3 regions of the Alloalcanivorax sp. C16-2 genome follow, and region 2 is predicted to be linked to each of the others. Evidence: predicted binding sites of a transcription regulator. Region 2 holds the regulator's gene; each other region holds the start of a gene.

Region 1 (9,994 bases), on a different contig from region 2:
GCCGCTCTCCTCGCCGAGAATGCGCAGGGGCGGGCGCACCAGGCTGCGCGGAAAGGCCGCCACCGCCAGATCGGCGATCATGGCGGCCTCCTGGCCGGCGCAGTGTTCGCTGCTGTAGGCCACCCGGTAGCCGATGCCGGCCCGGTCCAGCGCGGCCAGGGCCATGGCCCGCCAGGCGCAGCCGGCGTTGGCCACCGACAAGGGCAGCGGTGAGCGCATTGCCGCCACGCCTCCGTCACGGCCCGCCCACACCAGCGGTTCGGTATGCACCACCTCGCCGAGCCCCGGCGCCAGGTCGTCGTTGCCCTCGGTGATCAACACCATGTCCAGCCGTTCCTCGGTCATGCGGCGCACCAGCTCGCCGCTGCGCCCGGCCAGCACTTCCACCTGCACCGCCGGATGGCTGCGCGCGAAGCGGCCCAGCACCTCGGGCAGGATGCGGGTGCCCACGTCGTCCGGAGTACCCAGGCGCACCGTGCCTTCCACCGACGGCGCCAGAAACCGTGACACCGCCTCCTGATTGAGTTTCAGCAACCGCCGGCCGTAGCCCAGCAGGGTCTCGCCCTCCGGCGTCAGCCGCACCTGACGGGCCTCGCGCACGAACAGCGGGTGCCCGAGGGTTTCCTCCAGTCTTTTGATCTGCATGCTCAACGCCGACGGGGTGCGGAATACCTGACCGGCGGCGCGGGTAAAACTGCCGCTTTCGGCGATCGCCACGAAGCTGCGCAACACCTCGATGTCGAGCAGGGGCGGCATAGCGGCGTCCGGGGAGGAAGGCATGAGGGCTCCGGGATGCTTTCAGAAAAACTGAAAGGTCAATGTAGAACTTTTCGTTGGATTGAACAAGGTGGCGGCGCCATCCTGCGCTTGCAGAACGTTTTCGCCAACTTGGCCCTTCAGGAGGTGAGCCATGGACCGATCCGACCGCCACGACCCCGAACCCCTGCCCGAGCGCCCGCCGGAACCGCCGTTCCCGATGCCCGCCATGCCGCCCCTGGGCCTGATCCACGCCCTGGAAACCAGGCTGCGCGACTGGCTGAAACGCCGCCGCGAAACCTGAAACCCCCTATCACCCGCATGGCATTCGCCGGCATGCAATTCACCGGCATGGAACCCGCCGGCATGGAACTCGCCGGTAGGAGCGACTTCAGTCGCGATGAAGATGGCACTGGTGCTGATCGCGACTGAAGTCGCTCCTACGTGCCTGGTCAGGTGGGGGCGCATAAAAAAAAGCGCCCCGAAGGGCGCTTTTCCTGTTCCGGCGAGAGACCCGCTTACATGTTCGGGTAGTTCGGCCCGCCGGTGCCTTCCGGTGCCACCCAGTTGATGTTCTGGGTGGGGTCCTTGATGTCGCAGGTCTTGCAGTGCACGCAGTTCTGGGCATTGATCTGGAACCGCTTGTCACCGCTTTCCTCGTCGGTCACCACCTCGTACACGCCCGCCGGACAATAACGCTGCGCCGGCTCGTTGTACTTGGGCAGGTTGTACTCGATCGGAATGCTCGGGTCCTTGAGCTGCAGGTGGCAGGGCTGATCTTCTTCGTGGTTGGTGTTGGACAGAAACACCGAATCCAGCTTGTTGAAGGTCAGTTTGCCGTCCGGCTTCGGATAATCGATCTTCTTGCACTGATCCGCCGGCTTCAGGGTGTCATGGTCCGGGGTGGTATCGTGCATGGTGAACGGCAGCTTGCCGTTGAAGATGTTCAGATCGACGAACGCGAAGGCTGAACCCAGCAGGTTGCCGAACTTGTGCTGGGCCGGGCCGAAGTTGCGCTGCTGGTGCAGTTCCTCGTACACCCAGCTCTTCTCGAAGGTGTCCTTGTACTCGCCCAGTTCGTCGCTGGCGCGGCCATCGGCGATCGCCTTGGCGATGGTCTCGGCGGCCATCATGCCGGACTTCATGGCGGTGTGGTTGCCCTTGATCTTGGCGAAGTTCAGGGTGCCGGCGTCGCAGCCCACCAGCAGGCCCCCCGGGAAGGTCATCTTCGGAAGCGACTGCAGGCCGCCCTTGGCGATGGCGCGGGCACCGTAGCTGACGCGCTTGCCGCCTTCCAGGTACTTTTTGACTTCCGGATGGGTCTTCCAGCGCTGCATCTCGTCGAACGGCGAGACGTGCGGGTTGGAGTAGGCCAGGTCGGTGATCAGGCCCAGGGTCACCTGGTTGTCTTCCAGGTGATAAAGGAAGGCGCCGCCCGGGGAACCGGATTCGCTCAGCGGCCAGCCGGCGCTGTGCATCACCAGGCCTTTCTGGTGCTTGGACGGGTCGATCTCCCACAGCTCCTTGATGCCGATGCCGTAGTGCTGCGGATCGACGCCTTCGCGCAGGTTGTACTTCTCCATCAGCTGCTTGCCCAGGTGGCCACGGCAGCCCTCGGAGAAGACGGTGTACTTGGCGTGCAGCTCCATGCCCGGCATGTAGCTGTCTTTCTTTTCGCCGTTGTGATCAATGCCGAAGTCCCCGGTGGCGATGCCCTTCACGGAGCCATCGTCGTTATAGAGGATTTCGGTGGCGGCGAAGCCCGGGAAAATCTCGATGCCCAGGCCCTCGGCCTGTTCCGCCAACCAGCGGCACAGGTTGCCCAACGAGATCACGTAGTTGCCCTCGTTGTGCATGGTTTTCGGGGCGAACGGGCCGGGCACCTTGCTGGCCTTGTCGGCGCCGGTGAAATAATAGATTTCATCGGCGGTGACCGGGGCATTGAGGGGCGCGCCCTTGTCTTTCCAGTCGGGGAACAGTTCGTTCAGCGCGCGCGGCTCGAACACCGCGCCGGAAAGAATATGGGCACCCACTTCGGAGCCCTTCTCGACGACCACCACGCTGAGTTCCTGGCCGCTTTCCTGGGCGATTTGTCCCAAACGGCAGGCGGTTGCCAGACCGGAGGGACCGGCGCCGACGATAACGACGTCGACTTCCATTGATTCGCGTTCCACAGCCTGTCTCCTAGCTTTCGGTTGTGTTACGGCCCTTATTTTGCCTTGTCGGGGCCGGCCGGGACCTCGCCGTGACGCCGTGGGCCCGAGGCGGTTGGGCCTGGCCGGTGCGGGCGGAGGTTCTTGGGGTGGCGCGAGTATATAAGCATCCGTTGGATGGCACCACCAATTGGGCAGATGTGAAACTCTCTTTCACAAATGCTCAAACAACTGTTTGGATTATCCGCCGCCAGGTGTTTGATTTTCAACAAAATGGGCGACCGGCGAGTCATTTATCGTGAACACAATTGGCAGCGAAATCATCCGCTTACGCATTTTCGGCCTATTGACCTTACCGGGGGTAGCGTTCAAGATACCGGACCTCGCGCGGGGCCCCGTGTTCGGCGTTGTCTCGCCATTTTCATCGTTTCCGTCCCTCCCGGGGGCCGGGTTGCCACAAGGCTCGGTGGGCTTCCAAACCCTGCTTTGTGGCAGCCACCGCAGGCGCCGGCGCGCAGTGCCGGCGACCGCCCGCGGACGGAAACGACTCAAGTCACCAAGTGGAAGATTCCGAGGATCCTATGAAGGTTCTTGTACCCATCAAGCGAGTCATTGACTACAACGTTAAGGTTCGCGTGAAGGCGGACAACTCCGGTGTTGATCTCGCCAATGTGAAAATGGCCATGAACCCCTTCTGCGAAATCGCCGTGGAAGAAGCCGTTCGCCTCAAGGAAAAAGGCGTGGTCTCCGAGATCGTGGCCGTGAGCATCGGTCCCAAGGCCGCCCAGGAACAGCTGCGTACCGCCATGGCGCTGGGCGCGGACCGTTCCATCCTGGTGGAAACCGATGAAGCCGTGCAGCCCCTGGGCATCGCCAAGGCGCTCAAAGCCATCGTCGACGAAGAAAAGCCCGACCTGGTGATCCTCGGTAAACAGGCGATCGACGACGACAATAACCAGACCGGCCAGATGCTGGCCGCCCTGGCTGGCATGCCGCAAGGCACCTTCGCCTCCGAAGTGAACGTGGAAGAAGGCAAGGTCAAGGTTACCCGTGAAGTCGACGGCGGCCTGCAGACCGTGGAACTGAAGCTGCCGGCGGTGGTAACCACCGACCTGCGCCTCAACGAGCCGCGCTACGCCTCCCTGCCCAACATCATGAAGGCCAAGAAGAAGCCGCTGGACAACAAGACCCCGGCGGATCTGGGCGTTGATCTGACCCCGCGCGTGACCATCGAGAAGGTGGAGAATCCGCCGGAGCGTCAGGCCGGTATCATCGTGGGCTCCGTGGACGAGCTGGTCGACAAACTGAAGAACGAAGCGAAGGTGATCTGATGAGTGTTTTAGTTTACGCCGAACACGATAATGCCGCGCTGAACAAGGCGACGCTCAGCGTGATCGCCGCCGCCAAGGAAATTGGCGGTGACATCACCGTTCTGGTCGCCGGCAAGGGCTGCGGCGCTGTCGCCGAGGAAGCCGCCAAGGCGGAAGGTGTCGCCAAGGTACTGTGCGCCGACAACGACGCCTACGAGCACCAGCTGGCCGAGAACATCGGTGAGCTGGTTGCTGAAGTGGCCGCCGATTACAGCCACGTTCTGGCCGCCGCCACCACCACCGGCAAGAACTTCGCGCCGCGCGCCGCCGCGCTGCTGGACGTGGCCCAGATTTCCGAAATCTCCGACGTGGTTGACGCTGATACCTTCAAGCGCCCGATCTACGCCGGTAACGCCATTGCCACCGTGAAGTGCGCCGACGCCAAGAAAGTGATCACCGTGCGTCCCACTTCCTTTGATCCGGTGGCCGCCGAGGGTGGTTCCGCCTCCGTGGAAAGCCTGGACGTGGTCAAGGACTCCGGCCTGTCTTCCTTCGTGGGCGAGGAACTGGCCAAGTCCGACCGTCCGGAGCTGGCCAGCGCCGAGATCGTGATCTCCGGTGGCCGTGGCATGGGCAACGGCGATAACTTCGAGATCCTCTACAAGGTGGCCGACAAGCTGGGCGCCGCCGTCGGTGCCTCCCGCGCCGCCGTGGATGCCGGCTTCGTGCCCAACGACATGCAGGTGGGTCAGACCGGTAAGATCGTCGCCCCCAACCTGTACGTGGCGGTGGGCATCTCCGGTGCGATCCAGCATCTGGCCGGCATGAAGGACTCCAAGGTGATCGTGGCGATCAACAAGGACGAGGAAGCCCCGATCTTCCAGGTGGCCGACTACGGTCTGGTGGCGGATCTGTTCGAAGCGGTACCGGAGCTGGACAGCAAGCTCTGAAAACCGGTTCGACGACCGACCCTGAAAAAGCCCGGCCTCGCGCCGGGCTTTTTCGTTCCGGGTGCGGTAGGAGCGACTGGCGGCATTCCGCTTTAGTCGCGATAGAAGCTGGCACCCGCCGATGATCGCGGCTGAAGCCGCTCCTACACGCCGTTCCCGATGACGGCGTTGCCCGATGCCGTGCGCCATAGTGGCGCACAGGCCGCCCCGGGCGCCGCTTTGGCGCACGATCCCTTCGCAAAGCTTTACAATTGCTGGCACGGCCTTTGCTCATACTGGAATGGACCCCGCAAGGTGGCGGGGCCGTGCCAGCGAGGGCGCCATGCGGTCATTATCCCTGCCGGAAGTCTCCGGTTACGACGAAATGATTCTACCGGGCGGGAAGGTCCGGGATCCCTACAAAGGCTACCATCGGTGGCTGCTGAGTCAGGCCAGGGACAACCTGGTGCGCAAACGCCAGGAGGCGGAGCTGCAGTTTCACCGGGTCGGGATCACCTTCAATGTTTACGGTGAGGAAAGCGGCACGGAACGGCTGATTCCCTTCGATGCCCTGCCCAGGGTTATTCCGGCGCGGGACTGGCGGCACCTGGAAGCCGGGGCGGTGCAGCGGGTGCGGGCCCTGAACATGTTCCTGCACGACATCTACCACGACCAGGCCATTGTCCGCGACGGTCGCATTCCCGCCGAGCAGATCTTCGGCAACAGCCAGTACCAGCCCTGCATGCAGGACGTGGATCTGCCCAATCAGGTGTATTCGCAGATCAGCGGCGTTGATCTGATCCGTGACGGGGAGGGCACCTGGTACGTGCTGGAGGATAACCTGCGCACGCCGTCCGGGGTCAGCTACATGATCGAGAACCGGCGCATGATGATGCGGCTTTTCCCGGAGCTGTTCGCCAACCAGTCGGTGGCGCCGGTGGAGCATTACCCATCGCTGTTACTGGAAACCCTCCAGGAGGACAGTGGCGTATCCTATCCCACCGTGGTGCTGCTCACCCCCGGGCGCTTTAACAGCGCCTACTTCGAACATGCCTTCCTCGCTCAGCAAATGGGCATCGAACTGGTGGAGGGCGCCGACCTGTTCGTCAAGGACGGCTTCGTCTATATGCGAACCACCGCCGGCCCCCAGCGGGTGGACGTGATTTACCGGCGCATCGACGACGATTACCTGGACCCGCTGGCGTTCCGGCCGGATTCCATGCTCGGCGTGCCGGGCCTGTTGTCGGTGTACCGGCAGGGCAACGTGATCCTTGCCAACGCCGTGGGCACCGGCGTCGGTGACGACAAATCCATCTACCCCTATGTACCGGAGATGATCCGCTTCTATCTGGACGAGGAACCGATACTGGCCAACGTGCCCACCTGGCAGTGTCGCGATCCCCGGGCGCTGGATCATGTGCTGGCCCATTTGCCGGACCTGGTGGTCAAGGAAGTCCACGGCGCCGGCGGCTACGGCATGCTGGTGGGCCCGGCGGCCAGCGAGGCGGAGCTGGCCGCGTTCCGGGACCGCCTCAAGGCGCGCCCGGACAACTACATCGCCCAGCCCACCCTGTCCTTGTCCACCTGCCCGATCTTCGTCGACGAGGGCATCGCGCCGCGCCACATCGACCTGCGCCCGTTCGTGCTCAGCGGCAAGGAAAGCCGGCTGGTGCCCGGCGGGCTGACCCGCGTGGCGATGCACGCCGGCTGTTTGGTGGTGAATTCCTCCCAGGGCGGTGGCACCAAGGACACCTGGGTGCTGGAGGACGGATCATGCTGAGTCGTACCGCCTCGGATCTGTACTGGCTGTCGCGCTATTTCGAGCGTGCCGAGAACATCGCCCGCATGTTGGACGTGGCCTGGAACCTGTCGCTGATCCCGTTCGCCGTGAACGCCCGGGAGGAGATCAGCGCGCCCTTGGTAATCACTGGCAGCGGCGCGCTGTACGAGCAACTCCATGGCGAAGTGCGCATCGACCGGGTGTTGCATTTTTTCACCCTGGACGAGAATAACCCCGGCAGTATTTTTCACTGCCTGCGTGATGCCCGGGAAAACGCCCACGCGGTGCGCGGCAAGATCACCTCGGAAATGTGGGAAAGCGTCAACAGCACCTGGCTGGAGCTGCGAGACATCCGCGCATTGGGCGTGGAAGGCTACGGCGCCAGCGAGTTCTTCGACTGGGTTAAAAACCGCTCCCACCTGTTCCGGGGCGCCACCTACGGCACCAGCATGCGCAACGATGCGTTCCGCTTCCTGCGCCTGGGCACCTTCATCGAACGGGCCGACAACACCGCGCGCATTCTTGATGTGCGCCATCGTAGCGGTGTGCTGGCCGGCGACACGGCGGTGGATTTCTATCGCTGGCACGCGCTGTTGCGCTCGGTGGGGGCCTACGAGGCCTACCGGGAGATCTACAGCGAAACCATCAACGCTGAACGGGTCGCCGAGTTGTTGATCCTGCGCCCGGAAGTGCCCCGTTCATTGCGCTCCTGCGTGCAGCAACTGTGCGAGCTGCTGCCGGCCATCGAAGGTGATGCCGGCCAGACCGCCAAACGGCTGGCGGCGGTGCAGTTCGCGCGGTTGCAGTACGGCGACCTGGGCCACATCGTGGACACCGGCCTGCATGAATATCTGACCGACTTTCTGCGTCGCATCAACGAACTGGCGGACACCATCCGCGAGGAATACCTGGAGGTGGTATGAAACTGTCCATCCGGCACCGCACCGAGTACCGCTATTCCGAGCGGGTCCGTCACAGCACCCAGTACCTGCGGCTGACGCCGCGCCCATCCCGCCGCCAGCGCATTCTCGACTGGCACCTGGACCTGCCGGAGCGGGCCGAGCGCGCCTCAGACGGCTACGACAATATCCTGCATGTGCTGACCCTGGATCAGCCCCATCAGGGAATCCAGCTCACCGCCCGCGGCCAGGTGGAAATCACCGACGAGGATGGCGAGGACGATGACGACCGCCTGTCGCCGCTGGTGTTCTCCCGGATATCGCCGCTCACCGCCGCCGACGCGGCGCTGATCGATCTGGCCGAGACCCATCGCGGCACGCCGGTGCTCGACCGCCTGGAGCGCCTCAGTGAGCGCATTCTCGCGGCCATGCCGTTCACCCCCGGCGCCACCGATTCGGCCAGCGACGCGATCAGCGCCTACCAGGTCGGTCGGGGCGTATGCCAGGACCACACCCATGTATTCCTGGCCTGCTGCCGCGTCCTGGGGATTCCTGCGCGCTACGTAAGCGGCTATCTTTACAGCGACGATTCCGAACACGTGGCCAGCCACGCCTGGGCCGAGGTCTGGCAGGACGGCGGCTGGCACACTTTCGACGTCACCAACCAGACCCGCCGCCCGCGTCATCACCTCAAGCTGGCGGTGGGGCTCGACTATCTCGATGCCTGCCCGGTGCGGGGCGTTCGCTATGGCGGCGGCGTGGAATCGCTCAAGGCGGTGGCACGGGTGCGCCAATCCGGCGGCGACCACCAGTAAAGCGGGCGGAACGGAGCACAGCATGACCTATTGCGTGGCCCTGGCCCTCAAGGACGGCCTGGTGTTCGCCGCGGATTCCCGCACCAACGCTGGCGTCGACCAGATCGCCACCTACCGCAAGCTGCACAAGTTCGTGATCCCCGGCGAGCGCGTCATCGTCTTGATGACCGCCGGCAACCTGGCCACCACCCAGAGCGTGCTGAGTCTGATGCGCATGCGGCTCAACAGCGACCAGCCCAACCTGTTCGGCGCCGCCTCCCTCTACGACGTGGCCAGCATCGTCGGTGCCACTGGCCGCGAGGTGGTGGCCCGGGACAGCGGCCAGGGGCAGGGCGGCGTGGATTTCGGCAGCAGCTTCATCGTTGGCGGACAGATCCAGGGCGAGCCGCCGCGCCTGTTCCTGGTCTACCCCGAAGGCAACTTCATCGAATGCACCGCCGACACGCCATACTTCCAGATCGGCGAAACCAAGTACGGCAAACCGATCCTGGACCGGGTCATCGATTACGACACCGCCCTGGACGACGGCATCAAATGCGCGCTGATCAGCATCGACTCCACCATCCGCTCCAACCTGTCCGTGGGCCTGCCCCTGGACGTGCTTCGCTACCCCCGCGACAGCTTCAGCGACCAGGCCCACTTCAACGTGGACGAACACCACGAAGGTTTCCGCCAGCTCGGCGAAGCCTGGTCCCAGGGCCTTCGCGACGTCTTCCAGCGCATCCCCGACCTGACCTGGGAGTGAGCCGGCACCGCCTTCGGCTCGGGTAGAGCCTGATAGGGTGCCCCAGCTCAGGCAAGTCGGCTCTGTTCCTGGTTCAGTCGGGTAAAGGAAAGGACTCATCATCGATTCTCATACGAATAGGTGCTTCATGAAGGAGGTAGAGTAGCCTCCGACGGTATTAACGAGATTCCATCTCACCGTTTTTATTTATTATGAGGATATAGCTGAATGCCCAGCGGAACGCTTCGCCGTGTAGGTGGAAGTTTCCATTCAAGGCTTCAGAAACGAAAAAGCCCCGCCGAATGGCAGGGCCTGGAAAGCAAAACCCCGCCGGAGCGGGGTTGGCTAGTGAGCAGTGGGCCCTATTGGTAGACCTCGTCTTCGTCAAGCGGATGAATGTCGCCTGACATATAGTCAGATACGAGCGACTTCAAGTTCTTTGCCTGTTCCAGGTCATAGTACTGGGAAAGATCCCCGTCGCTCAGCCCACACGGCCAAACGCATTGTTGCAACACCAAGTAATGGTGTTTCTCGTTCCCGCTATGGAACTTTGCTTTAAGTCTGAATCCGGTGAAGTTTGGGACGTCTCCGATATCCTTGGAGATCATATCGCCCCTCTCTTTTGCAA
Region 2 (9,994 bases):
TCGTATCGTCAATTCCGAGGGCGCCTCGGTGAGCACCGGCACCAGTGTGCAGGTGCTGGGTAACAGCGCCGGTTTCCTGCAAGGGCAGGTGGGCACCTTCCACTCGCGGGGTTGCGCGGTGGTGGCCGGGGACGATAACGGCATGCAGCGCGATCACTGGTTCGACGGGGGCCGCCGCGCCGACCGGCTGGCCAGCCCGGAGCAGGTGGGCGAGGCCGCCCGTCGCCGGACCCTGGCGCGCCTGGGCGCGGAGGTGCCCGCCACCGGCCAACTGCCGGTGCTGCTGTCCCCGGAGATCGCCGCCTCCCTGCTCGGACATTTCGTGTCGGCGATCAGCGGTGGTTTGCTGTACCGGCGCGCGTCCTTTCTCGGCGGGCGCCTTGGCGAGCGCCTGTTTCCCGCCGGCATCGACATCGCCGAGCGTCCCCGGCTGGCCGGCGGCAATGGTTCGGCGGCGTTCGACGCCGATGGTCTGCCGACCCGCAATCAGGCGTTCGTGGAAGATGGTGTGTTGCGCCGCTATGCGCTCGGATTGTATGCCGCGCGGCGGCTGGATATGTCGCCTACCGGCAATGGCGGCGGGGTGCGCAATCTGACCATCAGCGATACCGGCGAGGATCAGGCGGCGCTGATGCGGCGCATGGGCACCGGCGTGCTGATCACGGAAGTGATGGGGCAGGGCGTCAATCTGGTCACCGGGGACTATTCCCGAGGCGCGGCGGGTTTCTGGATTGAGAACGGTGTCATACAGAAGCCACTGCAAGAGTTTACCATTGCCGGAAATCTGGGGGAGATGTTCGCCGGCATCCTGGGCAGTGGCACGGATGTGGACCGGCGCGGGAATATTGCCTCCGGATCCTTGTTGCTGGCGCCCATGAAGGTCGCCGGCGTTTGACTGTTTTATTCCGACTTTCGTGAAATTAAGGGAAGCTATCCATGAGCGACGACCTGAACCCCTATCAACAGCCTGAAGCCGATGTGGTGAAGGAAACACCGGCGGCCGGCGCCCTGACCCTGGGTGGCCCCAACAAGGTCTCCGTGGGCCAAGCCGTGGGCTGGATCGGCGATGGCATGAAAATGCTGAGTGGCCATTGGGGCGTGGTGATTGGGGCTCTGGTGGTGACCTTCGTGATCACCATGGTTCTGCAGTTCATTCCGTTCATCGGTCCGCTGGCTCAGCCGTTCCTGATGGTGTTGTTGTACGCCGGTCTGGTGAAGATGTTCCATCGTATCGATACCAGCAATCAGTCCGAGTTCGCGGATCTGTTCGCCGGCTTTTCCGAGCGCACCGGCCCGCTGATCCTGCTGGCTCTGGCGCAACTGGGCGTGTACGTGGTGTTCGGCCTGTTGATCGCCGGCCTGGCGCTGATGTTCGCCGGCGCCGGTGCCTTCTCCGCGTCCCAGGGCATGGACCCGGCGATGATGAACGGTGGCCTGAGCGCCGCCCTGCTGGTGCTGGTGCCGGTGTTCCTGGTGCTGACCGTGCTGGTGGCGTTTCTGTTCTACTTCACCGTGCCCCTGGTGATGCTCACCGACCTGGGCCCGGGCAAGGCCATGGCCCTGAGCTTCAAGGCCTGTCTGCGCAACCTGCTGCCGATCATCGTGTATGGCATCGTGGTGGTGGTGATCGTGGCCGTCGCGGCCCTGCCGTTCCTGCTCGGCTGGCTGTTCGTGATGCCGATCATGGCCGGTGCCTACTACCTGTCCTTCAAGCAAGTGCTTACCGAACAAGCCTGAACCGGGAGTGTTGATGGACCCGAGCAACCCCTACCAGGGTCCGGTCAGTGATCCGCTGCCGCCGGAATCGACCAAGGAAGAGGTGGTCGGTCCGGCCCGGCGTCGGCCGCTGGGCCATGGCTGGCTGTGGTGGAAGCGTGCCTGGCGGCTGACCGCCGCGAACCGTGTGCTGTGGACCCTGGCGTTGCTGGTGTTCATGGCGATACTCACGGGCGTCAGCCTGGTGGGTTTGTTCGTGCCGGTGCTCGGCAATTTCGCCCCCACCCTGCTGGGCCCGGTGTTGAGCGCCGGGCTGATGCAGCTGGCCTGGCGGCGCTGGCACGACGAGGAGTTTGATTTCGGCGACTTGTTCGTGGGCTTTTCCCGGCGTACCGGGCCGCTGTTCCTGGCCGGCCTGGTGCAAGTAGGGCTGCAGATTCTGTTTACCCTGCTTACGGTGGTGGCGACGCTGGCCCTGTATGGCGGTGAAATCGCGGCGCTGTTTTCCGCCAGCCTGGGCGGTGATCCGCTGGGCGCCGAGGCGATGGCCGGCATGGGAGCGCTGAGCGTTTTCAAGATGCTGTTGCTGGGCCTGGTGATCGCCGCCCTGTCGGTTCCCTACATGGCGCTGATCTGGTTCCAGGCGCCGCTGGTGTTGTTCGGTGAACGTAACGGCCTGGTGGCGATCAAGGAGAGTCTGGTGGCGGTGGCGCGTAACTGGCTGCCGATGCTCTGGTACGGCCTGATCCCGCTATTGGTGTTGGGCGTGCTGGTGGCGCTGGTGGCCGGTTTACTGGCTCTGGCGGGCATGTTGTTCGGGCCCGACAGCCTGGCGATGATGCTGCTGGGCCTGCTGTTGGTGCTGGCCACCTTGGTGGTGAGTCTGTTCCTGATGGCGGTGACGACGGTGTCGGTGTACGCCTCGTTCCGCGATATTTTTGGTGTCGCCGACGATGAACCGGATACCACGCCGGATCTGGTCTGACCGGCTTCAGCTCAGCAGTTGCGCGTAGAGCAGCGTCGCCAGCCCCAGAAAGGCCATGAAACCGACGATGTCGGTGACCGTGGTGAGCACCACCGACCCGGCCAGCGCCGGGTCGATCCCCATTTTCTTCATGACGATCGGAATCAACGCGCCGGCGCCGGCCGCCACCACCAGATTGAGCACCATGGCCGAGGCGATGATACCGCCCAGGCTCGGGTTGTCGAACCAGAGCGCCGCGGTGGTGCCGATCACCGCCGCCCATAGCAAGCCGTTGAGTGCCCCCACCGACAGTTCCTTGAACAGCAGATAGCGGGTGTTGCCCGCCTGTACCTGGCCCAGGGCCATGGCGCGAATCACCAGGGTCAGGGTCTGGCTGCCGGCGATGCCGCCCATGCTGGCGACGATCGGCATCAGCACCGCCAGGGCGACCACTTTTTCCAGGGTGTTCTCGAACAGGCTGATCACCGCCGAGGCGGCCAGGGCGGTGAGCAGGTTGATGCCCAGCCAGAGCGCGCGGCGGCGGGCGGTCTGCCACACCGAGCCGAAGGTGTCCTCGTCCTCGTCCAGGCCGGCCATGCCCATCAGTGAGTGGGCGGCTTCCTCGCGGATCACGTCCACCACGTCGTCAATGGTGATCCGGCCCACCAGCACGCCGTTTTCGTCCACCACCGGGGCCGTCACCAGGTCAAACCGTTCGAACAGCTTGGCCACGTCGTGTTCGGAACGGTGGGCGGGGATTGCCTCCACATCGGTGCGCATGGCTTCGCGCACCGTGGTGCCCGGGTCGGAGATCAACACCTTGGTAAGCGGTAGTACCCCCACGAACTGATTCTTGCGGTTAACCACCAGCAGGTTGTCGGTGGTCTCGGGTATTTCACCACGGCGGCGCAGGTAGCGTTGCACCACCTCGAAGGTGATCTCCGGGCGCACCGTGATCACGTCGGTGTTCATCAAGCCGCCGGCGGTGTCCTCCGGGTAGCTCATCACCTGTTCCAGGCGCTCCCGGTTCTGGGCGTCCAGGCCGGCGAGCACCTGGCTGGTAACCTGCTCGGGCAACTCCTGGAGGAGGTCGGCCAGGTCGTCGGTGTCCAGGTCCTCGACCAGGGTGACCAGTTCTTCCGGCGGCAGGTCGCGCAGCAGCTCCACGCGGACTTCTTCGCCCAGATACTGCAGTACCTCGGATTCCTGCTCCTGGTTGAGCAGTTGCCAGAGGATTTCCCGTTCCCGGGGTGGGGATGATTCGATCAGGTGGGCGGCTTCGGCACCGGGCAGGTTGTTGAGTAACTGACGCACCTGGGAAAAAGTGCCGCTGGCCAGGGCCCGGTTAACCGTCTTGAGATTGCGTTGATGCTGCGTGTTTTCCGACATGACCCCTCCTCGCCAACGGACAGTTTAACCCAGGCGTGATGACGGAAGGATCAAAGGATGCAAAAGGGAGGGGTCACTCGCCTTCGTCGAACTTGCGCTGGAACAGATCGGTGAGCTCGTCCATGGCCGGTGCTTCGTCCTCGCCGTCCACGCGCACGCGCAGCTCGGTGCCCTTGGCGGCGCCCAGGGTAAGCAGGCCCATGATGCTTTTGGCGTCGATGCGGCGCTCGCCATGCACCACCTCGATGGCGCAGCTGTAGCGCGAGGCCACGCTGACCACCTTGGCGGCGGCGCGGGCGTGCAGGCCGAGCTTGTTGGTGATGGTCAGGTCCCGCTCGATCATCCGTCCAGCTCCCGGTGACGCACGTGCAGGGGGACGCCTTCCTCGCGCAGACGAAGGGCGAGCTGCTCGGTGATGTAGACGGAGCGGTGCCGGCCGCCGGTGCAGCCCACCGCCACGGTGACGTAGCTGCGATCATTGGCGCCATAGGCGGGCAGCCAGCGGTCCAGAAAGTGAAAGATATCGTCGAGCATGGCGCCGCTTTCCGGGTGGCCGCGCAGAAACTCGGCCACCTTTTCGTCACGCCCGGTGAGCGGACGCAGGTCTCCCTGCCAGTGCGGGTTGGGCAGGGCGCGTACGTCGAATACCAGGTCCGCATCGTGGGGCAGGCCGTTCTTGTAACCGAACGACTGGATCAGCAGGGACAGCCGCACGTCCCGGCGCGCTACCCGCTGGCGGATCATGTTGCGCAGGGTGTGCACATCCAGGTTGCTGGTGTCGATGACCAGGTCGGCGAGCATGCGGATGTCGGCGAGCAGGCGCGCTTCCAGGGCGATGGCGTCGGCCAGGGTGCGTTCGTCGCCGCTCAACGGGTGACGGCGCCGGGTGGCGCTGAAGCGCTTGAGCAGGGTGGCCGGCTCCGCCTCCAGGAAGATGATCTCGGTGTCCAGCTGTTGCTGGCGCAGTTCCTCGATGATGTGGTTGAAGGCCAGCAACTGGCGTGGCAGGTTGCGCGCGTCCACGCCCACGGCGACCCGTTCCAGGGCGTGTTCCTCATTCTGGAGTTGGGCGGCGAGGGTAGGCAACAGGCCAAGGGGCAGGTTGTCCACGCAGTAATAGCCATGGTCTTCCAGCGCTTGCAGGGCGGTGGTCTTGCCCGAGCCGGAGCGACCGCTGAGGATGGTCAGTTTCATAAGGCGCGACGGTTCCGGTGTGATCAGGAGGCCAGGCGTATTTCCGCTTCCGACTCCACCGCCGTCTGGTAAAGATGGTGGCTGCCCCTGGCATGGCGCAGATCGTCACGATAGTCGTCGTCGTTGAACAGGTTGGCCAGGTGGCTGAGCGTCTTGAGATGCTGTTCCGGGTTCTGTTCGGGCACCAGGAGCACGAACACAAGATCCACCGGGCGGCCATCCACGGCATCGAAGTCCACCGGCTCCGCCAATTTCAACAGCAGCCCCACGGCGGCGTCGCAGTGGCCGAGCCGGCAATGGGGGATGGCGATGCCCTCGCCGATGCCGGTGGAACCCAGTTTTTCCCGGGCCACCAGGGCGTCGAAGACTTCTTGCTCGTTAAGACCACCACAGCTGGCCGCGGCCAGCTGGGCGATCTGATCGAGCAACCGTTTTTTGCTGGTAACCGCTACCTCGTCGTAGGTGCGGTCTTCGGTGAGCAGTTCACGTACTCGCATAGTCAGGGTCTGTCGGGTCGGACCTAGTGGCCGTGCTTACGGCCCACGGTCTTTTCCTTGTGTTTGAGGATTTGCCGGTCCAGCTTGCTGGTCAGGGCGTCAATGGCCGCGTACATGTCGTCCGCGTGGGCGGTGGCGAACAGGTCGGCACCGGAAATGTGGATGGTGGATTCCGCCTTGTGGGACTTGGGCTCCGGCGACAGGATCACCTGGATGCTGGTGATCTGGTCGGAGTGGCGTTCCAGTTTGGAGAATTTCTCGTCCACATAGTCACGCAGGGCGTCGGTGATATCCAGGTGGTGGCCACTGAGGTTGATTTGCATAGCTGGCTCCTTCTCTCTATTGAAAGAGATGTCCTTTTTTACCGTTCAAACCAGTCGCTTACGCGCGCTGGAGGACGGGATTCGCATCGCCTCTCGGTACTTGGCGACGGTGCGGCGCGCCACCTTGATACCCTGGTCGTTGAGCAGGTTCGCCAGCTTGTTGTCGCTGAGCGGCTTGCGAGGGTTCTCGGCGGCGACCAGCTTCTTAATGATGGCACGAATGGCCGTGGAGGAACACTCACCGCCGCCGTCCGTGTCCACATGGCTGGAAAAGAAGTACTTAAGTTCGAACACGCCCCGGGGAGTCAGCATGAATTTTTGGTTGGTGACCCGGCTGATGGTGGATTCGTGCATTTCCACCGCCTCGGCGATGTCGGCCAGGACCAGCGGTTTCATGGCCTCCTCGCCGTAGTTGAAGAAGTCCTGCTGGACCTCGACGATGCGGCTGGCCACCTTGAGCAGGGTGTCGTTGCGGCTTTGCAGGCTTTTCAGGAACCACTTGGCTTCCTGCATGCAGTTACGCAGGTACTGGCCGTCTTCACCGCCTACCTGGCGGGCCATGTGGGCGTACTGGGCATGCAGGTTGACCTTGGGCAGCACTTCCTCGTTGAGTTCCACCCGCCAGCCGCCGCGATGGGCGCGCACCACCACGTCGGGCACGGCGTAATCCACCTCTTCGCCACCGATCTGTTGCCCGGGCGCGGGGTCCAGGGTACGCAGCACCGCCAGGGCCGCGACCAGGTCCGCCTCGCCCACGCCGAGGGTGCGGCGCAGGCCGGCGTAGTCGTGTTTCTCAAGCAGTTCCTGATGGTCGAGGATGGCCCGGGCGGTGCCCAGGTGTTCGGTGTCCCCCGGCAATTGTGCCAATTGCACGCCCAGACACTCGGCCAGGTCGCGGCTGGCCACGCCCACCGGATCGAATTGCTGCAGCCGGTGCAGCACGGCCACCACCTCGTCCTCTTCCACCGGGTCGTCCGGGTCGTTGATCTGGGTTTCCGCGGTGGTCAGCAGGTCGGCCAGGGATACCGTTACGTAACCGCGTTCGTCCAGGGCTTCGAGAATGATCTGCGCGATCACCCGGTCGCGGTCGCTCATCGGGGTCAGGTTGAGCTGCCATTCCAGGTGCTCAAGCAGGGTTACCGGGTTGGCGTGGCGCTGCTGCCAGGCATCGGCGTCGTCACCTTCACCGCTGGAACCGGCGCTGCTCTGGCCCACGTAGAGGTCGTCCCAGTCACTGTCGGTTTCCACCTGGCCCTCGACCAGGTCATCGAGGGCGTCATCGCGCTCCAGGTCGAGATCGCCGTCGGCGTCGCCGTCCGAATCATCGGCGGAGAAGTCCTCGGCGCCGTCCTCCAGCTCCAGCAGCGGGTTGTTTTCCACCGCCTGCTGGATCTCCATGCGCAGGTCCAGCGTCGACAGTTGCAGCAGGCGGATCGCCTGTTGCAGCTGGGGCGTCATGGTGAGCTGCTGGCCGATTTGCAGTTGTAGGGTGGGTTTCATGCTGCCTGTGAGGTCATTGTTCTCGCGAAGACCGGCAGCATAGCAGCATCAAATCAGATTAAGCAATAATCATGCCAGGTATTGCGTTTTGGGGGAGGAGGGTGTAGGGCGGGGAGCCGGCTCTCAGAGCCGGAAGTCCGCCCCAAGGTAGACATCCCGAACCTGCTGGTTACCCAGGATGGAGGACGAATCGCCCTCGGCGATGATGTGCCCGGTACTGACAATATAGGCCGTGTCGCAGATGTCCAGAGTTTCCCGCACATTGTGGTCGGTGATCAGCACGCCGATGCCGCGATCCTTGAGGTGGCGGATGATGCCTTTGATATCGTTCACGGAGATCGGGTCGACCCCGGCGAAGGGTTCGTCGAGCAGGATGAAATCCGGGTCCGTGGCCAGGCCGCGGGCGATTTCCGCGCGCCGCCGCTCGCCGCCGGACAGGCTCATGCCCATGGAGTCGCGAATGTGGTCGATATGGAACTCCTGGAGCAGGTTCTCCAGGCGCTCCTTGCGCTCTTCGTTGGACAGGTTCTTGCGGGTTTCCAGGATCGCCATGATGTTCTGCTCCACGGTCAGGCGGCGGAAGATGCTCGCCTCCTGGGGCAGGTAGCCGATGCCGCGCTGGGCGCGACCGTGCATGGGCAGGTGGGTGATGTCGTTGCCGTTGATCTCGATGCGACCGGCGTCGGCGGCCACCAGCCCCACGATCATGTAGAAGCAGGTGGTCTTGCCGGCGCCGTTGGGGCCCAGCAAGCCGACGATCTGGCCGGCTTCCACTTCCAGGGACACGTCCTCGATGACGCGGGTGTTCTTGTAGCTCTTGGCCAGGTTATGGGCGCTCAGATGTGCCATTCAGGGAGTCTCCGCCTGGTCCTGCTGGTTGTCGCTGCCGCCGGCATCGCCATCGGTGGCCGGCTGCTCATCGTCGGTGTCGCCGGCTTTTCCGGTGTTCTTGGCCGGGATCACCAGGCGCACCCGCTTGTCGCCCTCGCTGCTGGCGTCCACCCGCCGGGAATCCAGATTGTATTCCACGCGGGCACCCTCGAAGGTGTTGCCCTGGTGGTCCACATGGGCGTCGCCGGTGAGCACCAGGCGGCGGGTGGTCAGGTCGTAGACCAGGTTGCTGGCGCGGGCCTGCAGTTCCTTGCCTTCCTTCATGCGCACCGGATTGCCGGTGGCCTCGACGCGCACCAGTTCATTGTTTTCGGTGAACAGGCGGATCACGTCGGCGTACAGGTGGCGGTTGCCCTGGATCATTTCCGCGTTGCCCCGGTACACGCCGGTGCCGGCGCTCTGCTCGAAGGTGGCGCTGTCGGCGCTTACTTCCACCGGCTGGCCGCCGGGGGGCTGGGCGGCGCCGGCCAGGCCGGTGAGCAGCAGGCCGAGCATCAGGCCCAGGCGGCGCGGATCAATTACCCGTGAATTCACTTACCACTCCTTGTTCGAGGGTCATTTCGCCGCTGGTCAAGTCGGCGTCCATGCGGCCCGCCCGGGTGCTGCCGTCCCGGTGGCGCAGGGTCAGATCACCGGGCGCGCGCACCCGGTTTTCCTTGTTCAGATAGCGCAACTCCCCGGTGGTCAGGTCGACACCGTTGGTTTCGCTGTGGGCCTTGACCTGGTCCAGGAAGACGATGACGTCGCCATTGTCGCGCACTTCACCACGCTGGGAGTGGATGGTCCAGGCGCCGTTTTCATTTTCCATGCGCAGGTCCGGGGCGATGAGCTGGGTCAGGGCCTGGCGCTGGTACTGTTCCAGATGGTCGGCCTTGAGGTCGTACTGCACCTGCCCGGTTTCCGGGTCATAGGCCTTGGCGGTGATGTTGTCGGCGATGATCAGCGGCGCGTTGAGGAAGGCCTCGCGGTCTTCCTCCAGGGGGTTGTCCCACTCGTGCAGGGTCATCAGCACGATCAGGCCGAGCAGGATCACCCCGGTGGCACTGAGCAGACCCTGACGCTTCATGGCGCCTCCCGCAGGGCGATCAGGGCGTCGCAGATCTCACGCACCGCGCCCTCGCCGCCGCGGGCGGTGGTGACATGGTCGGCGGCGTCCTTGGCGCAGGCGTGGGCGTTGGCCGGGGCGAAGGTGATCCGCGCCCATCGCAGGGCGCCCACATCCGGCTCGTCGTCGCCGGCGTAGCCGGTTTCCCCGGCGTCGATGCCCAGGGAGGCGGCCAGATCGGCGAGCGCCTCGGCCTTGTCCTCACGGCCCTGAATCACATGGGCGATGCCCAGGTCCCGGGCGCGGCGCGCCACCATGGGGGTATCGCGACCGGTGATGATGGCCAGGGTGACGCCGCTGGCGGCCAGTTTCTTCAGGCCGTGGCCGTCCAGGGTGTTGAACACCTTGAGCGCTTCGCCCTCGGGGCCAAAATAAAGACGACCGTCGGTCATCACGCCATCCACGTCGAAGGCCA
Region 3 (9,994 bases), on a different contig from region 2:
CGGGCACACGAAGCCGCCCAGGGAGGGGCCGTCCGGGCCCAGGATCACCGGCATGTCGCCGGTGAAGTCCACGGTGCCCACCGCGTAGGCGTTATCGTGGATGTTGGACGGGTGCATGCCCGCCTCGCCGCCGTCCCGGCGCGCCCATTCCGGCTTCGGGCCCACCAGGCGGATGCCGGTGCGGCTGGAGTTGTAATGCACCTGCCAGTCGGCGCTGAAGAAGGTCTCGATGTCGTGGTCGGTGAAGAAGTCCGGCGCGCCGTGGGGGCCGTAGATCACGCGCAGTTCCCAGTGCTCGCCCAGGGTCGGCGCCAGACCCTCGGGCAGGGCCACGTCCCCGGCTGGTGCCGGCTCGGCGTCGCTCAGGTGCAGCACGTCGCCGGTGCGCAGGGCGCGGCCGCCATGGCCGCCGAACTGGCCCAGGGTGAAGGTGGCGCGGGAGCCCAGGTAGGGCTGGCACTGGATGCCGCCGGCCACCGCCAGGTAGGCGCGGGCGCCGCGACCGTCGGCCTTACCCAGCTTCAGGGTCTGGCCGGCCGCCACCGGGATCGCCCGGTGCGTGGGCACCGGCTCATTGTCCAGGGTGGCGCCCATGTCGGCGCCGGTAAGGGCGACGCGGGTGTCGCTGTTGAAGCGCAGGGTGGGGCCGTTGAGGGTGAACTCCAGGCCGGCGGCGTCCTCGTCGTTACCCAGCAGCCGGTTGCCAAGGCGGAAACTGAGCGCGTCGAACGGGCCGGACGGCGGCACGCCCACCGGCCAGTAGCCCTGTCGGCCGGGGTAATCCTGCACCGTGGTCAGGGTGCCGCCGGCCAGCACGTCCAGGGTGCGCGGCTGGTAACGGAAGTCGTTCAGGTAGCGGGTGGTCATGGCCCCGTCGGCGAACACCGGATCGGCAAGTACCGCGCGCAGGTAGCCCCGGTTGGTCTCGATGCCTTCCACCAGGGTGTCGGCCAGGGCGTCTTCCAAGGCCCGCAGGGCGGCGTCGCGTTCCGCCCGGTGGACGATGATCTTGGCGAGCATGGGGTCATAGTAGGGCGATACCGTCAGTCCGGTCTCGATCCAGTGATCGATGCGCAGGGCGTCGCCGTCCGCCTCGGGAAAATCCACGGTGGTGAGCAGGCCGGCGCTGGGTTGGAAGTCCTTGTTCGGGTCTTCCGCGTACAGGCGCGCCTGGATGGCGTGTCCGCGCGGGCTCAGGTTGCCGCCCAGCTCCGCCAGGGCGGGCAGCTCGCCGGCGGCCAGCCGCACCATCCAGTCCACCAGGTCGACGCCGTAGACCTGCTCGGTGACGCCGTGCTCCACCTGCAGTCGGGTGTTCACCTCCAGGAAGTAAAAGCGGTGGCTGTCCTGATCGAGGATGAATTCCACGGTGCCGGCGTTGCGGTAGCGCACCGCCGCCATCAGCCGGCGGGCGGTGTCGTGCAGGGTGGCGCGCACCTCTTCCGGCAGATTCGGCGCCGGGGTTTCCTCGAGGACCTTCTGGTGGCGGCGCTGGGCGGAGCAGTCCCGTTCGCCCAGGGCCAGAGCCTCGCCCTGGCCGTCGCCGAACACCTGCACCTCGATGTGACGGGCGCGCTGGATGTATTTCTCCAGGAACACGCCGTCGTTGGAAAAGTTGTTGGCGCTGAGCCGGCGCACCGTGTCCCAGGCTTTTTCCAGGGTCGCCGGGTCGGCGCAGATCTGCATGCCGATGCCGCCACCGCCGGCGGTGCTCTTGAGCATTACCGGGTAGCCGATGTCGGCGGCGGCGCGGCGGGCGTCCGCCAGGTCTTCAAGCAAGCCGGTGCCGGGCAGCAGCGGCACCTGGCTGTCCTCGGCCAGTTGCCGGGCGGTGTGCTTGAGGCCGAAGTCGCGCATTTGCGCGGCGGTGGGGCCGATAAAGGCGATGCCGTTGGCCTCGCAACGTTCCACGAAGTCCGGGTTCTCGCTGAGAAAGCCGTAGCCGGGGTGCACGGCATCGATGCCGTGTTCCGCCATCAGCGCGAACAGTTTGTCCTGGTCCAGATAGGTTTGCGCGGCGTTGCCGTCGCCCAGGCTCAGGGCTTCATCGGCCAGGGCCACATGGCGGGAGTCGGCGTCCGCTTCCGCGTAGACGGCCACGCTGGTCACGCCCAGCGCGCGCAGGGTGCGAATAATGCGGGTGGCGATGGCGCCCCGGTTGGCGATCAGTACCTTGTTGAACATGGCTTGGCACTCGTCCGGTTGGCGGGCCGTCCCGCCGTGGTTGCGATTCACCGGGGTCGTCCCCGGCGCGGCGCGGGAGCGCCGTTCAGTGCCAGATCAGCACTTCGATGGGCGTCGGGTCGTAGCCGTTGCACGGGTTGTTGAGCTGCGGGCAGTTGGAAATCAGCACGGTGATGTTCATCAGCGCCTTCATTTCCACGTACTTGCCCGGCGCCGAGATGCCGTCCTCGAAGGTCAGGCCGCCCTTGGCGGTGACCGGCACGTTCATGAAGAAATTGATGTTGTGGGCAATGTCGCGCTTGCTCAGCCCGTATTCTTCATTCTCGTTGATCGCCAGCATCCAGCTGTCCCGGCAAGCGTGCATGCAGCGCTTTTTCAGGTCGTAGCGCACCGTATTGCTTTCCGTGGCGCAGGCGCCGCCCAGGGTATCGTGGCGGCCGCAGGTGTCGGCGGTGATTTCCAGCATCGGGTTGTTGCGGTTGGAGCGCAGCACGCTGCCGGCGGTGAGGTAGACGTTGCCCTGTTCGCGCACCGTGTCCATGGCGCTGTAGCGCTCGGCGGGATCGTCGGCGTTGTAGAACAGGGTATCCGCGGCCTGGTTGCCCTCCAGGTCGAGAATGCGCAGGGTCTCGCCGGCGCGCAGCACTTTCAGGAAGTAGTCGCCGGCGGGCACCACTTCACGGAACGCGGCCTGTTCGGGTTGCAGTTGGCTCTCTTTGATCATGGGGCTCTCCGTCAGGCGCCGAGGTAGTACAGGCGGTTGTTCTCGAAGGCGCGGGCGTTTTCCGGACGGAAGTTGAGGCAGTAGTCGTCCTCGGTGACCGGGTCCGCCTTGAACATTTCGATGCGCACCTTCTTTTTCGGGTACTCCGGCGCCGGGTTCAGCGGGTGCGGGCAGGTGTGCATCAGCACCAGGGTGTCCATCTCGAAGCGCAGGGTGACGGTGGCGCCGGCTTTCGCCGCGCTGGGGTCGAAGCACAGCGCGCCGTCGTCGCCGCTGGCCACCTTGCTGAACAGGTTCAGGTTGGCGGCCAGGTCTCGCTCGGTGAGGCCGTATTTGGCCATCTCCACGAGAAAACTGTCGTGGCCGCTCAGGTACCAGCCGTTGCGGTATTGCTGGTAGCCGTGCTCGCCGTATTTCTGCTTCAGGGTGTCCGGGTGCAGGTTGCCGCACACGGTGTCGTGCCAGCCGAAATCGTCCTCGACGATGGAGGCGAATACCCGGCCCATGTCGGAATACAGGCAATGGCCCCGGGTCAGCTTGAAGGTGTGCTGGCCCTTGAGGGTGTCCGGCGCGTTGTAGCGCTCCAGTTTCTCTTCCGGGTTATAGAACAGCATGCCCACGTTGGCGCCGCCGTCCACGTCGGTGAGGCGCAGGGCGGTGCCGCGCCGCATCCGGAAGGACCAGTGCGCGCCGCCGGGCATGGTGTACTCGTACAGCGCTTCGGTCATCGGGGTGCTCCTTCGAGTAAGCGGGACGTGTTATTCACGTTTTGCGAAATGGATTGCAGGGTGCCCTTGTCGCTGTCGCCCACGGGCAGGTCGTAGGTGATGCGCGCGCCATAGCTTTCCGGGGTTTGCGGGTCCAGGCGGTCCTTGTCGAACACCCACAGCCGGGTGCCCAGATAGAAGCCCTCGGCCAGGTCATGGGTGATCATGAACACGGTCAGTGCCTGCTCGCGCCACAGCTTCAGGACCAGTTGGTGCATGTCCCGGCGGATGCCCGGGTCCAGGGCGCCGAACGGTTCGTCCAGCAGCAGGATGCGCGGCTTCTTGATCAGCGCCTGGGCCAGGGCCAGACGCTGCTGCATGCCGCCGGACAACTCGTGGGGGTATTTGTCCAGGGCGGCGCCCAGGCCCACGGATTCCAGCATCGCCACGGCCTGCTCGCGCAGCCGCTTGCGGGTGGCGCCGAAGGCGCGGCCCAGCCAGCGGCTGGTTTCCAGCTCACCGCACAGCATCACGTTGGCGAGGGCGTTCAGGTGCGGCAGCACCGAGTAGCGCTGGAACACGATGCCACGGCTTTCGTCCGGCTCGTCCGGGATCGGCTTGCCGTCCAGCAGCAGCTGGCCCCGGGTCGGGGTCTCGGTGCCCAGCAGCAGCTTCAGGAAGGTGGTCTTGCCGCAGCCGGAGGCGCCGACGACGGTGACGAACTCGCCTTCCTCCACTTCGGCGTTGAGGCGCTCCAGCACCACCTGGTCGCCGTATTCCTTCCACAGATTCTTCAGTTCAATGGTGGCCATGGTTCCTCCTTACCCCGCCTGGTGGAACCAGGGGTAGCGCCAGCGTGAGTAGCGGGCCAGCGCGAAATCGATGGCGAACGCCAGGAAGGTGATCCAGACCACGTAGGGCAGGATCACGTCCATGGCCAGATAGCGCCGTACCAGGAAGATGCGGTAGCCCAGCCCCTCGGTGGCGGCGATCGCTTCGGCGGCGATCAGGAACAGCCAGGCGGAGCCCAGCGACAGGCGCACCGCGCCGATCAGACGCGGCATCACCTGGGGCCACACCAGGCGCAGGATGATCTGCCAGGTGTTGGCGCCCAGGGTCTGCATCTTGATCAACTGCTCGGTGGGGATCTCCTCGGCCCGCTGTTGTAAATCGCGGATCAGGAACGGGGTGATGCCGATGATGATGAGCATCACCTTGGCCAGCTCGCCCAGGCCGAACACGATGAACAGGATCGGCAGGATCGCCAGCGGCGGCACCAGGGAGAGGCCGGTGACCAGCGGCGAGATGCCGGCCCGGAACAGGGGCAGGGCACCGGTGACGATGCCGAACACCAGCCCCAGGGTGGCGCTGATCACCACGCCGATGCCGAGCCTTTCCAGGCTCGCCAGGGTGTCCACCCAGAGCAGGTATTCACCGCTGCGTTTGCTGGGCTCGAAGGCCATGCGCTGAATGGCGTCCACGAAGCTGGCCAGATCCGGCAGCAGCTTGTCGTTGGGGTTGGCCGCCAGGCGCGCGTCCGAGGCCACCAGGTAGAGCACCACCAGCACCACGAAGGGCAGCAGGCCCAGGGCCCAGCGGCCCACCGGGCCGGCTTGACGGTTGATCAGCTTCTTCATGACGGCTCCCGGCCGGCGTTATGGATCAAAGCGCGCCGTCGGCGGCCATCTTCATGTAGGTGGGGTCGAAGCGCAGCTTCACGTTGCCTTCGCTGCCGAACACGCCGGAGGGTGTTTCCACGCCCACGAAGCCGGCGTCCGGGGCGCCTTCGCCCAGCAGGCCATGCTCGAAGGAGAACTCCGCCACCCGTTGCATGGTGGTTTTCACGTCCGGGCTGTTGACGAATTCCACCGCGTCGGCGGGTTCATAGAACATGCGGGTGGCTTTCAGTTGGGCTTCGAAACCGGCCTGGTCGGTGCCGGCGATCTCGCCCATGGCGGTGCGCGCCTGCTTGCCGGTTTCCCCCTGGTCGCGCATGTTTTCCATGATCTCGTACCAGGCACCGGCCAGGGCCTTGCCCAGTTTCGGGTTGGCTTTGAGGGTGTCGGTGTTGACCACCATCAGGTCGATGATTTCACCGGGGATTTGCGAGGAGTCGAACACCAGGTGGGCATCGGGCTGTTCGGTGATGGCACTCAGCAAGGGGTTCCAGGTCACCACGGCGCTCACGTCATCGGTCTGGTAGGCGGCGACCAGATCGGCGTCGGACGTATTGACCACGTCCACGTCGCGCTCGCTCAGGCCCACGGTTTCCAGGGCACGGGCCAGCAGATAGTGGGAAACGGAAAGCTCCACCAGATTGACATTCTGGCCTTTGATGTCCGCCAGTTTGCTTTTGTCCTTGAGGATGATGCCGTCGTTGCCGTCGGAGAAGTCACCGACGATCAGGGCGGTGGTATCCACGCCGCCGGCGGCGGGAATGGTCAGCGCATCCATGTTGGTCATGGTGCAGCCGTCGTACTGGCCGGCGGTGTACTGGTTGATGGATTCGATGTAGTCGTTGATTTGCACCACGTCGATGCTGATGTCGTACTTGTCCGCCCATTTGTCGACGATGCCCTGGGCGTCGCCGTACTCCCAGGGAATCCAGCCCACATAGATGGACCAGCAGACTTTGAAGTCGTCGCGTTCAGCGGCGGCCAGGGCCGGTTTGGGGAGGGCGGAGAGCGCCAGCAGCGCGGCCGCGGAGAGGCAAGCAGTCAGAATACGGGTCATGTCGACCTCCTTCAGGCTATGACGGTGAGGAATCCAATGACACGGTCGTCATGGTGTCCTCCCGGGCTTTTGTCCCGCCGTGTAACCTTGCTAGAAGGTCGATCGCTCTCGGACCAGTCGTGGGCGAAGCCCACCGGAACCCTAGCGATCCATTTTTCCGAATTGTCCGGGTCGTGATGGCGACAGTGCCATTCGATTCCTGTGATTTAGCGGAGCAAGTCCGGTGCCAGGATCGGCAAGTGGCTGTTTTGCAAGGGATCGCCCCGGTCGGGGCAGGGGAGGAAGGGCTAAAACGGGGCGCCGGGTGGTGCCATTGTGGTGCGCGGCGCCCCTTTTTGGGGCGCGGCCGGTGGGGCAGGGTTGTGCCATTCAGGGTTGTTCAATGAAGTCCATCAGCGCTTGCCAGCTGATCAGGTCGGCTTGCCGGTCGTAGGCCAGCGGCAGCTCGAAACGCTGGCCCAGCTGGTCGGCCCGCGGGTTGGTGAAGCCATGTTGGGCGCCGGGAAAACTGAGCAGTTGAAAGTCCACGCCGGCGTCGGTCATTTCCTTCACCAGGGCGGTCACCTGATCGGCGGGCACCATGGGGTCGGCCTGGCCGGTGGCCACCAGAACCCGCGCCTGGACATCGCCGGCGGTGGCGCGCTTCTCGGTGCCCAGCGTGCCGTGGAAGCTGGCCACGCCGGCCAGATCGTTGCCGCGCCGGGCCTGTTCCAGCACCACGCCGCCACCGAAGCAGTAACCCACCGCGAAGATGCGATCATTGTCCACGTATTGCTGGTCGCGCAGCAGTTTCTTGGCGGCGTTGAAGCGGGCGGTGGTCTTTTCCGGGTTGGCCAGCGCCTCCTGCATGAAGGTCTTGGCGTCGTTCGGGTGGCCGGCCACCTTGCCCTTGTCATAGAGGTTCACGGCAATCGCCACATAGCCCTCATCGGCCAGCAGCCGGGCCCGGTTACGGGCATAGTCATTCAGGCCCCACCACTCATGCACCACGATCACGCCGGCGGTGGTCCGGTCCAGGTCGTCGTCCATGTAGAGCACGCCGTCGCCGACGCCGCCGGGCAGGGTGACCGCCTGTTCCAACACCTCGGCGGTGGCGCTGCCGGCCCACAACAGCAAACAGATCAAAGCGCTCAAGCGTTTCATGAGGGGTTCCTTCTACTCGGAATGGAGTTGTCTTGAATCAGTCGTCCCAGACCCAGCGCAGCGGCTCACCGAAATCGTCGTAGATCAGGCGGCGGCGCGGGCCGGCCTGCCGGGACGGGCGGCGCTTGCCGTGCTTCTTGCGCGCATCGATGGCCGCCGCCAACTGCGACAGGTCCGTGCGCGTGGCACGCGGTGTCTGGGCGAAGGGGAAGGCACGCCGTTGCCGGGGCTGGTCCGGGTTATCGCCGGACGTGCCGCTGGGCACTTCCTCGATGCGTCCACCCCGGGAAAGGAACCGCTCCATATCCCGCCGCAGGCGCTGGCGTTGCTGTTCCTTACTGTTGCGGACTTTCATCGGACTGGCGATTACCGGTATTGAACCTGACACCATAGCAGCGCCGGCACGGCGCCGCCAGATGTCAGCGCAGCGCCGCCTGGACCGCCGCCTCCAGCTCGCCGCCCCGGGGCTTGGCGGAGGACGGGAAGTGGCGAAGCACCTCGCCGTCCCGGTTTACCAGGTATTTGTTGAAATTCCATTCCGGCTCGCCGGCGGCGCGATTGAGTGCCTGGAACACCGGATTGGCGTCCGGCCCGCGCACCGGGGAAGTGGCCATCATGGGGAAGGTCACGCCGTAGTTCACGTAGCAGACCTTGGCGGTGGCGCCTTCATCGTCCAGTTCCTGGCGAAAAGCGTCGGAGGGGAAACCCAGCACCACCAGTCCCTGATCCCGATACGTCTTGTAGAGCGCTTCCAGGCCCTTGAACTGGGGCGTGAACCCGCACTGGCTGGCGGTATTCACCACCAGCACCACCTTGCCGGTGGTCAGGGCGCAGAGATCCACGTCCTCCTTGCTGTGCAGCTTGCGCGCTTCATGCTGAAACAGGGCGGGGCAGGCGGCTTCGCCGTCGGCGGCGCGGGCCGGGCCGCCGAGCAGCAGACTGCCCAGGCCCAGGGCGCAGGCAAGGATGAAACGTAGCGGGCTCATCGGCTGTTCCTCTGATGGATCACGGGAGCATCACTATCGGACGCCGCCGGTCAAGGCGGCGCCAAGGGGGTCACAGCGGGGTGCGCGGGCCCTCGGGGATGGCGGCCTTGCCCTCGCCGCCGCCGGCGCGCAGCGGGTTGCAGTCCTTGAGCACCACCTGGCCTTCCAGCATGTTGCCCCGGGAGTATTCGCGGAAGATGCAGCGGTTGGTCTCCGGATCGTAATTCTCGATCCAGAGGTTGTCGCCTTTCCAGGTGGCGGCGATGTGCTGCTGGCCCGCCGGAATGGTCAGGGTCATGGTGCCCCCCAGGCGCTTGACGAAAATCTGCTCCAGCCAGAAATAGTAGAGCAGGGTGCCCGCCAGCCACAGGATCGCGGCGATGATCAGCGCCGGCTTCCATTTGCCCATGCGCACGCCGACGCCGAACAGCACCAGGAAAATGGCCACCGCCACCAGGAACCAGTACAAATAGGTGATCATGCGAAACTCCCTGTTTCAGGCTATTGTTGTGTCGCTTCAGTACCGCCGATGATGATAGCAACTTGAACGCAAGAGGATGTAAAACCGTGAAACAGGGCAGCGACTGGTGGGTGTATATGCTGCGCTGCGCGGATGGCTCCCTATATACCGGCGTCACCACCGACGTGCTGCGGCGCTGGAACGAACACAACGACGGCCCGCGCGGCGCCCGCTACACTCGCGCCCGGCGGCCGGTAGCCCTGGTGCTGTGCGTGGAGGTCCCGGACCGGGCCCGCGCCGGTCGCCTGGAGGCGCGCCTCAAGGCGTTGCCCCGGGCCCGCAAGGAACGTTTGATCCGTGCCGTTACCGCCGGCGCATCCAGGCCGGTTGCCAACGGCGCCGGGAATTGCTTGACTGCCGACACTTCCAAACAGGAGACCCTTACATGAAGCTTTGGCGTGCCTTCGTGCTGATGTGGCTGGCCATGACCCTGGCCGGCTGTGGTATCAACACCATTCCCACCTACGACGAGCAGGTCAAGGCGGCCTGGGCGCAGGTGCAGAACCAGTATCAGCGCCGCGCCGATCTGGTGCCCAACCTGGTCAACACCGTGCAGGGGTTCGCCGATCAGGAGCGCGAGGTACTGGTGGCGGTCACCGAGGCCCGCGCCAAGGTGGGCTCGATCCAGGCCGGCGAGGACATCCTCGACAACCCGGAGAAGTTCAAGCAGTTCGAGCAAGCCCAGAGCCAGCTTGGCTCCGCCCTGCAGCGGCTGATGGTGGTGGTGGAACGCTACCCGGAGCTGAAATCCAACCAGAATTTCCTGGCCCTGCAATCGCAGTTGGAAGGCACCGAAAACCGCATCGCGGTGGCTCGCCGGGATTACATCGAGGCGGTGCGTAAGTACAACACCGAAATTCGCACCTTCCCCGGTCGCATCTGGCACAGCCTGCTGTACAGCGAGCTGGAGCAGCGCGAAAACTTTGAAGCCACCACGGAAAACGCCGAGCAGGCGCCGACCGTCAACTTCGAGTAAATCATGACCCTGATACGACAC

The links. The regulator sigma-54, encoded in region 2, starts transcription at its own class of promoters, with help from an activator protein. The targets are predictions, from matches to a motif close to TGGCACNNNNNTTGCTNT.
Region 1: the regulator sigma-54 is predicted to act here: its motif matches at 5,425-5,442, upstream of ACLD02_RS14695 (circularly permuted type 2 ATP-grasp protein).
Region 3: the regulator sigma-54 is predicted to act here: its motif matches at 6,560-6,577, upstream of ACLD02_RS05810 (putative urea ABC transporter substrate-binding protein).

What each region holds. Positions count from the first base shown of each region.
Region 1 is NZ_JBKFTL010000003.1:226,351-236,344, forward strand. Features, by position in the region: gene ACLD02_RS14670 (LysR family transcriptional regulator) at 1-780, opposite strand, end outside; gene ACLD02_RS14675 (hypothetical protein) at 911-1,060, shown strand; gene ACLD02_RS14680 (4Fe-4S dicluster domain-containing protein) at 1,275-2,930, opposite strand; gene ACLD02_RS14685 (electron transfer flavoprotein subunit beta/FixA family protein) at 3,491-4,240, shown strand; gene ACLD02_RS14690 (electron transfer flavoprotein subunit alpha/FixB family protein) at 4,240-5,169, shown strand; gene ACLD02_RS14695 (circularly permuted type 2 ATP-grasp protein) at 5,492-6,928, shown strand; gene ACLD02_RS14700 (alpha-E domain-containing protein) at 6,922-7,851, shown strand; gene ACLD02_RS14705 (transglutaminase domain-containing protein) at 7,848-8,642, shown strand; gene ACLD02_RS14710 (proteasome-type protease) at 8,665-9,387, shown strand; gene ACLD02_RS14715 (hypothetical protein) at 9,729-9,994, opposite strand, start outside.
Region 2 is NZ_JBKFTL010000002.1:620,017-630,010, reverse strand. Features, by position in the region: gene pmbA (metalloprotease PmbA) at 1-895, shown strand, start outside; gene ACLD02_RS13170 (BPSS1780 family membrane protein) at 937-1,737, shown strand; gene ACLD02_RS13165 (BPSS1780 family membrane protein) at 1,751-2,701, shown strand; gene mgtE (magnesium transporter) at 2,708-4,069, opposite strand; gene ACLD02_RS13155 (HPr family phosphocarrier protein) at 4,143-4,412, opposite strand; gene rapZ (RNase adapter RapZ) at 4,409-5,263, opposite strand; gene ptsN (PTS IIA-like nitrogen regulatory protein PtsN) at 5,287-5,760, opposite strand; gene hpf (ribosome hibernation-promoting factor, HPF/YfiA family) at 5,784-6,083, opposite strand; gene ACLD02_RS13135 (RNA polymerase factor sigma-54) at 6,129-7,583, opposite strand; gene lptB (LPS export ABC transporter ATP-binding protein) at 7,707-8,432, opposite strand; gene lptA (lipopolysaccharide transport periplasmic protein LptA) at 8,433-9,008, opposite strand; gene lptC (LPS export ABC transporter periplasmic protein LptC) at 8,989-9,540, opposite strand; gene ACLD02_RS13115 (KdsC family phosphatase) at 9,537-9,994, opposite strand, start outside.
Region 3 is NZ_JBKFTL010000001.1:1,212,599-1,222,592, forward strand. Features, by position in the region: gene uca (urea carboxylase) at 1-2,184, opposite strand, end outside; gene ACLD02_RS05790 (urea amidolyase associated protein UAAP2) at 2,270-2,908, opposite strand; gene ACLD02_RS05795 (urea amidolyase associated protein UAAP1) at 2,920-3,636, opposite strand; gene ACLD02_RS05800 (ABC transporter ATP-binding protein) at 3,633-4,427, opposite strand; gene ACLD02_RS05805 (ABC transporter permease) at 4,437-5,252, opposite strand; gene ACLD02_RS05810 (putative urea ABC transporter substrate-binding protein) at 5,278-6,348, opposite strand; guanidine-I (ykkC/yxkD leader) riboswitch at 6,405-6,504, opposite strand; gene ACLD02_RS05815 (dienelactone hydrolase family protein) at 6,718-7,491, opposite strand; gene ACLD02_RS05820 (hypothetical protein) at 7,529-7,846, opposite strand; gene ACLD02_RS05825 (glutathione peroxidase) at 7,911-8,477, opposite strand; gene ACLD02_RS05830 (hypothetical protein) at 8,548-8,958, opposite strand; gene ACLD02_RS05835 (GIY-YIG nuclease family protein) at 9,045-9,386, shown strand; gene ACLD02_RS05840 (LemA family protein) at 9,383-9,973, shown strand; gene ACLD02_RS05845 (TPM domain-containing protein) at 9,977-9,994, shown strand, end outside.